DNA from 2 places in the Streptomyces sp. NPDC053513 genome. Region 2 is predicted to be linked to the other one. Evidence: riboswitches for the same ligand, from Rfam matches in the RefSeq annotation. Region 2 holds a riboswitch; the other holds the start of a gene.

Region 1 (3,478 bases), on a different contig from region 2:
GCGGATCCCCGCCGCACCGCGAGCTACAGGGGCATGAGGTCGGGGCGCTTCGCCTCGACGTGGTCGCCGGAGCTCTCGCCGCGCAGCCGGCGCCCGATCCAGGGCACCAGGTACTCCCGGGCCCAGTGGATGTCGTCCTTGCGGACCTCCAGCGTGCCGCGCGGCGGGACCGGCGGCCAGGGCTGGTCCGGGTCGGCGGGCACGGGCAGGCCGATCACCTGGGCGGCGCGCAGGGCGACGCGGGTGTGTCCCTCCGGCGAGAGGTGCAGCCGGTCGTCGTCCCAGGCGCGCCGGTCCTGGACGGACTTCAGCGACCACAGGTCGAGGACCGGGCAGCCGTAGCGGTCCGCGACGGCCCGGACGTGGCCGTTGTAGGTGGCGATCTTGCCGCGCAGGTGCTTGAGGAGGGTCACGCCGCGGGTGTCGAAGCCGGTGGTCACCATGACGGTGCCGACGGCGGAGGTCAGGTCGGCGACGGCGCGCTCGAAGCGCTCGGCCACGTCGTCCGGGTCCGTCCCGGGGCGGATGATGTCGTTGCCGCCCGCGCAGAAGGTCACCAGGTCGGGGGCGAGTTCCTTCGCCCGCGGGACCTGTTCCGCCACGATCTGGTCGAGGAGGCGCCCGCGTACGGCCAGGTTGGCGTAGCGGAAGGCGTCGTGCTCCGGCAGCTGGTCGGCGAGCAGGACCGCGAAGCGGTCCGCCCAGCCGACGTACGTCCCGTCGGGGCCGGGGTCGCCGACGCCCTCGGTGAAGCTGTCACCGATCGCCGCGTACGACCCGAATGCGTTCTTGTCTGTTGATCTCGAATCGTCTGCCACGGGAGCACATCCTTCCTCTTCGGATGTGACCTACGCGACCGTAAGGAGGGGTTGACGGTGGGTGATATATGCCACCGATAAAGAATTTGCCAAAGCCGGAATACGCCGGGGCCCGGCACGTGAGTGCCGGGCCCCGGGTGCCGATGTGGCGTCAGATGCTCACGCCGTGCTGGCGCAGGGCGGCCAGCGGGTCGATGTCGGAGCCGTACTCCGGCCCGGTGCGCATCTCGAAGTGCAGGTGCGGGCCGGTGACGTTGCCGGTCGCGCCGGACAGGCCGATCTGGTCGCCGCCGCTGACGGTCTGGCCCGCGGAGACGGAGATCGAGGAGAGGTGGGCGTACTGCGAGAAGGTGCCGTCGGCGTGCTGGATGACGACCTGGTTGCCGTACGCGCCGCCGTCGCCGGCGGAGTAGACGGTGCCGGGGCCGACCGCGTGGACGGGGGTGCCGGTGGAGGCCATGAAGTCGACGCCGGTGTGGTAGCCGGAGGACCACATGGAGCCGGCCTGGTGGTACGGCGTCGACATGCCGGCGCCGGCGATCGGGGCGACCCAGCCGGAGGAGGAGGTCGTGCCGGCCGACGAGGACGGCGACGAGGTGGTGGCGGCGGGCGCGGCGGCCGGGGCCGAGGAGCGCTCGCTGCCGCGGGAGGCGCGGGGGGCGCTGTCGCCGTTCTTGCCGGAGCCCCACGAGCCCTGGTGGTCGGGCTTCGGCGCGGCGGTGTTCTTCGTGCCGAGGGTGAGCTTCGTGCCGGGCAGGATCAGCGAGGGGTCCGCGCCGATGACCCGGCGGTTGTCCTTGTACAGCTTCTGCCAGCCGCCCGCGAGGTGGTGCTCGGTGGCGATCTCCGAGAGGCAGTCGCCCCGGACGACGGAGTACGTCTTCGGCGCGGCCTTCGCGGTGGCGGGGGCGGCGGTCTGCACGTGGGCGACGGCCCGGGCGGGGGCGGCGGCCGGGGCGGCCTGCTCGGCGGCGTGGGCGCCGGTGGCTCCGAGGAGCGGGAGGGCGACGACGGCGCCACCGGTGCCGGCGGCGGCCATGCCGCGGGTCAGACGGTTGGACTTGGGGCGGCGGTGCTTACCCTTCGCGGGCATGGCGAATTCCTCTCCGGCGCCTGCGAGGTGAGCTGTCGGGTTCGGACTGGAGATGTCCGGCCGCGTGTTCACGCGACTTCACCCCGAGCCGTCCTTCTTCGAGGGATCGGCGACTTACCTGGGTCCCCCGCTCCTGCCTCGTACGGGTGAGTGCGGATTCCGGTCGGTGGCAGGATTCGGCGGTCCGTCCGGATTGAGCGCGACGCTAGACGAGGGGGGTCGGCGTGAACAAGCCGCAGTTTTCAAGTGCGCCGGGATTCTTCGGGATCCTGCTGATATCCGGCCGGAATTCCGGTCACCCTCCGTGGATGACGGTCCTTCGATCTCCTTTTCCCGGGGGGTATTTGGAAAAGACGATCAGGCACGGTCCGTCACGGTTATGACGCTGCTCACGCGCCGATTCCCATCTCCCATTCAACCGGGGCGGGTTATGTCGAACTCCCCAATACGGACAGATCACCCATTCCCGTCCGAGGGGGTGCGTGCCGGGGCTCCCAGCCGGGATGATTGCGCCAGAAACCGATCGACAGAACAGGAGCAGCCGTGACGCAGCAGCTGCCGCAGGTCCCGCCCGCCGAAGCCGCCGAGCCCGTACTGACGGAGGTCCGCAACTTCCGGGACGTGGGCGGCCTGCCGACGACGGACGGGCGCGCCGTCCGCCCCGGCCGCCTCTTCCGCAGCGGTCACCTCGCCCACGCGACGGAGGACGACGCCGCCTTCCTCGCCTCGCTGGGCCTGCACACCGTCTTCGACTTCCGCAACGAGTCGGACCGGAAGGTCGAGGGCGCGGACGTCGACCTGCCCGGCGTGCGGAACGTGAACATACCCCTCAACGACCCGGCCGACGGCAAGGAGTTCTGGAAGCTGGTGCGCGACGGCGAGATCGCACAGCTGCGGGAGGTCCTCGGCGACGGCAAGGCGGCCGCCCGCATGTCCGACTCGTACCGGAAGATGGTGATCGAGCGGACCGTGGAGCACAGCCGGATCCTGCACTCCATGGCGGAGGAGAGCGTCCCGGCGCTCATGCACTGCGCGGCCGGCAAGGACCGGGCGGGGCTCGCCGTCGCGATCACCCTGCTCGCGGTCGGCGTCGAGCGGGAGGCCATCGAGGCCGACTACGTGAAGTCGAACGCCCCGCACCGCCGCTACAAGGTGCGCCGCAGCTCCACCTCCCCGGACGCGATGTCGCCCGAGGTGATGGAGCTGCTGAGCCCGCTCTTCGACGCGCGGGTGGAGTACCTGCGGGCCGCCTTCGAGGCGATCGAGGCGACCTGGGGCTCGGTGGACGCCTACCTCGCGAAGGGTCTGAAGCTGGCCCCGGAGACCCGCGAGCGCCTGCGGGAGCAGCTGCTCACGGAGGCCTGAGGCCGCCTACTGGTTCTGCGCGCCCATCATGAAGAGCAGATAGAGGAAGCCGGCGAAGAGGTGGCCTGCGATCAGGTAGGCGAAGAGGCGCAGCACGAGCCCCTTGGGGAACTTGCCTTCACCGCGCTCCTCGCCGGTGACCGGTGCGGACTTCTCGGACATGTCGATCCTTTCTGGACGTCAGCGCCGGTGCGGGGTCCCG
Region 2 (3,478 bases):
GAACGCGGTGCTCTACCCGTACGAGATGGACACGCTCGTCGCCCTGTCCCGGGGACGCTGGGTGGCCACCCACTACGGGCTCTACAACACGGTGTGCGGGATCGGGATCACCCTCGGGAACCTGGGGACCGGCGCGCTCCTCGACGTCACCGGCTGGTCGGCGGCGCCGTGGCTCGCGCTGTGCGCGGTGGGCCTGGGGTGCGCGGCGGCGACGGCGCTCCTCGCCCGGGGCGGGCGGCTCGCGGCCGGCTGACCCCGTACGCCACTCGGCCCCGTGGGGGTCGCCGCCGCGGGCGGCGGCGGCCACTCTGGGAGGGCGCGGTGCGGACGGACCGCGGCCGGGGTCGGACCGGGCAGGAGAGCACAGGTGGGGAACCCCCTAGGAGCGGCGGGCGGAGGACGGCGGGGCGGCGGGGACCGTCCCGAGTACGGCGGTGCCCGGCGGTTCATCCGGGCGCTGCCCCCGCTGGTCATCGTGGGTGGGGTCGCCTTCGACCTGGCGACCCCGCCCGCGTACACGGCGTCGCCGCTCTTCTCCGCCGCCCCGCTGATCGCCGCGCCCTTCTTCTCGATGCTGACCACCCTCCTCACCGGGATCGGCGCCGTCCTCGCCTCCGTGGGGCTGCACCTCTACAACGGCACCGCCGACGAGGTCCCCGCCCTCACCGAGACCCTGACCGTGCTCACCGTCTCCGTGCTCGCCCTCCTCATCAACCGGGTCGTGCGCCGCAGCGGCGAGCGGCTCGCCTCGGCACGGGTCATCGCCGAGACCGCGCAGAAGGCGGTGCTGCCGACGCCCGCCGAGCGGATCGGCGGGCTGCAGTGCGCGGCGCGGTACGAGGCGGCGCAGGCCGACGCGTTCATCGGCGGCGACCTGTTCGCCGTCCAGGACACCCCGCACGGGGTGCGGCTCGTGGTCGGGGACGTCCGGGGCAAGGGGCTGGACGCGGTCGAGGCCGTCGCCGTCGTCATCGGGGCCTTCCGGGAGGCGGCCGAGCAGGAGCGGACCCTGGAGGGCGTGGCACAGCGCCTGGAACGGGCCCTGGCCCGGGAGGGCACCCGCCGGCACGGTCTCGACGCCTTCGAGGGGTTCACCACGGCCGTCCTGGCCGAGATCCCGCGCACCGACGGGAGCGGGACCTTCGGCGGTTTCGTACGGGTCGTCAACCGGGGGCACCCGCCGCCGCTGATGCTGCACGCCGACGGGCGGCTGGAGTCGCTGGAGCCGGGCGAGGCGGCGCTGCCGCTCGGCATGGGCGACCTGGCGGCGTGGCCGGACCGGGCGGAGGCGCGGCCGTTCCCGCCGGGCGCGACGCTGCTCTTCTACACGGACGGCCTCTCGGAGGCGCGGAACGCGCACGGCGTCTTCTACGATCCGGCGGCGCGGCTCGCCGGGCGGATCTTCCCGGGGCCCGAGGAACTGCTCGACGCGCTCGTGGACGACGTACGGCTCCACACGGGCGGCGGGTCGACGGACGACATGGCGCTGCTCGCGGTGAGCCGCCCGGCGACGGGGCAGCCCGAACGGCGCCGGACGATGCCGGTGGTGCCGCCGGGCGGGCCCGGTCACCGGGCGTAGTCGAGGGGTGTCACTGAGATAACAATTGACATAACGTCAGGTCGCGAGGGTTTCGCCCCGCCCCCCTTATGCCTCTCTGAAGGGGGGTCAACTCGGGCGATACACCATCAATTCAATGAATGATCAAGGGGAACGGCTTGGAATCGGGACCCCCTGTCTATTAACGTTCGATAACGCAGCGCGGTCGTCCCAGCCGTCGCAAGAGGCGGCACCGTGCGCACGCGCCGAATCCTGAAAAGGAACCGGGGAACCACCACTTGGGGTGAATCGGGCCCCTTCGCACCCGTGCGAACCACGCACGCGCGCGGTCGAGCCCGTAGGAGACCTTCCTGCTCCGAACCCGTCAGCTAACCCGGTAGGCGAGAAGGAAGGAAAGGAGCGCGCCCCCGTGGCGTCCAACACCCCCGCACCCGAAGCCCCCTTCGACGCGTTCGGTGGCGGTGCGGGCCCCGCCGCCGCCTCCGACACCGAGTGGAACCCCACCGAGGGCTCCCTCCGCGCCGAGAGCCGCTCCGGCGGCCGGCACCGGGTCGTCAAGCAGCGCTCCAACTTCGCCCGCTCCTCCACCGTCCTCGGCGTCGGCGTCATCGCGGCCGTCGGTGCGGGCGGCCTCGCCACCGCGCAGGAGAAGCCCCCGGTCGCCATATCGCTGCCGGACCTCCCCGACCTGGACCTGCCGGACGCCCACGACCTCCCCGGCGTCGGCGACCTCCTCCCCGAGGAGCACAGCGCGCCCGTCGCCGCGGACCGCGTCAACCCGAACCCGCTCACCGCCGCCGCCTACACCACCGCGGCCGACGAGCGCACCGAGCAGACCGCCGCCCCCGCCGCGGGCGAGGCCCTGCGCGCCCGCATCCTCCAGCAGGCCGAGCAGCAGCAGGCCTCCGCCGACGCCGCCGAGAAGGCCGCCGCGGAGAAGGCCGCGGCCGAGAAGGCCGCCGCGGAGGCCAAGGCCAAGGAGGCCGCCGCGGAGAAGGCGGCCGCCGAGGCGAAGGCGAAGGCCGAGGCGGAAGCCAAGGCCAAGGCGGAAGCGGAGGCCAAGGCGAAGGCCGAGGCCGAGCGCCTCGCCCAGCTCGCCGCCAGCTACTCGCTGCCGGTCTCCTCGTACACCCTCACCGCCACCTACATGCAGTCCGGCTCGATGTGGTCCTCCGGCTACCACACCGGCCTCGACTTCGCCGCCCCCACCGGCACCCCGCTCAAGGCGGTCCACGGCGCGACCGTCAAGTCGGCGGGCTGGTCCGGCTCCTACGGCTACCGGATCGTCCTGGAGCTGGAGGACGGCACCGAGATCTGGTACTGCCACCTCTCGTCCATGCTGGTCAGCGCCGGCCAGACCGTCTCCACCGGCGAGACCGTCGGCCGCGTCGGCGCCACCGGCAACGTCACCGGCGCCCACCTCCACATGGAGGTCCACACGGCCGGCGGCGACGGCATCGACCCGGCGTCCTGGCTCCGCTCCAAGGGCCTGAGCCTCTAGCCACCCCACGGAATAGGCCCGGCGGCGGGGACGGTTGATCCACTCATGACCTCTCTCCGCCGACTGGGCACCTCCGACCTGCACGTCTTCCCCGTGGCCCTGGGGGGCAACGTCTTCGGCTGGACCGCCGACGAAGCGCAGTCCTTCGCCGTCCTCGACGCCTACGCCGCCGCCGGCGGCAACTTCGTCGACTCCGCCGACGTCTACTCCGCCTGGGCCGAGGGCAACGAGGGCGGCGAGTCCGAGACCGTCATCGGCCGCTGGCTCGCCTCCCGGGGCAACCGCTCCGACATCGTCGTCGCCACCAAGGTCGGCGCCCACCCCCGCTTCAAGGGACTCTCCGCCACCACCATCAAGGCCGCCGCCGAGGAGTCGCTCCGCCGCCTCGGCACCGACCACATCGACCTCTACTACACCCA

What was found. Region 2 has a riboswitch for cyclic di-AMP ahead of ACIGW4_RS03240 (M23 family metallopeptidase). Riboswitches for the same ligand answer to the same signal wherever they lie in the genome.
Region 1: linked by a shared signal. The riboswitch ahead of ACIGW4_RS12770 (M23 family metallopeptidase) and the one ahead of ACIGW4_RS03240 (M23 family metallopeptidase) in region 2 are both predicted to bind cyclic di-AMP.

The regions. Positions count from the first base shown of each region.
Region 1 covers NZ_JBITXP010000006.1:114,313-117,790, reverse strand. Annotated here, with positions in the region: gene ACIGW4_RS12780 (STM4011 family radical SAM protein) at 1-37, shown strand, start outside; gene ACIGW4_RS12775 (SGNH/GDSL hydrolase family protein) at 24-818, opposite strand; gene ACIGW4_RS12770 (M23 family metallopeptidase) at 970-1,911, opposite strand; cyclic di-AMP (ydaO/yuaA leader) riboswitch at 1,916-2,103, opposite strand; gene ACIGW4_RS12765 (tyrosine-protein phosphatase) at 2,455-3,276, shown strand; gene ACIGW4_RS12760 (DUF6126 family protein) at 3,283-3,438, opposite strand; gene ACIGW4_RS12755 (helix-turn-helix domain-containing protein) at 3,457-3,478, opposite strand, start outside.
Region 2 covers NZ_JBITXP010000002.1:21,751-25,228, reverse strand. Annotated here, with positions in the region: gene ACIGW4_RS03250 (MFS transporter) at 1-253, shown strand, start outside; gene ACIGW4_RS03245 (PP2C family protein-serine/threonine phosphatase) at 368-1,579, shown strand; cyclic di-AMP (ydaO/yuaA leader) riboswitch at 1,792-1,956, shown strand; gene ACIGW4_RS03240 (M23 family metallopeptidase) at 1,968-3,059, shown strand; gene ACIGW4_RS03235 (aldo/keto reductase) at 3,105-3,478, shown strand, end outside.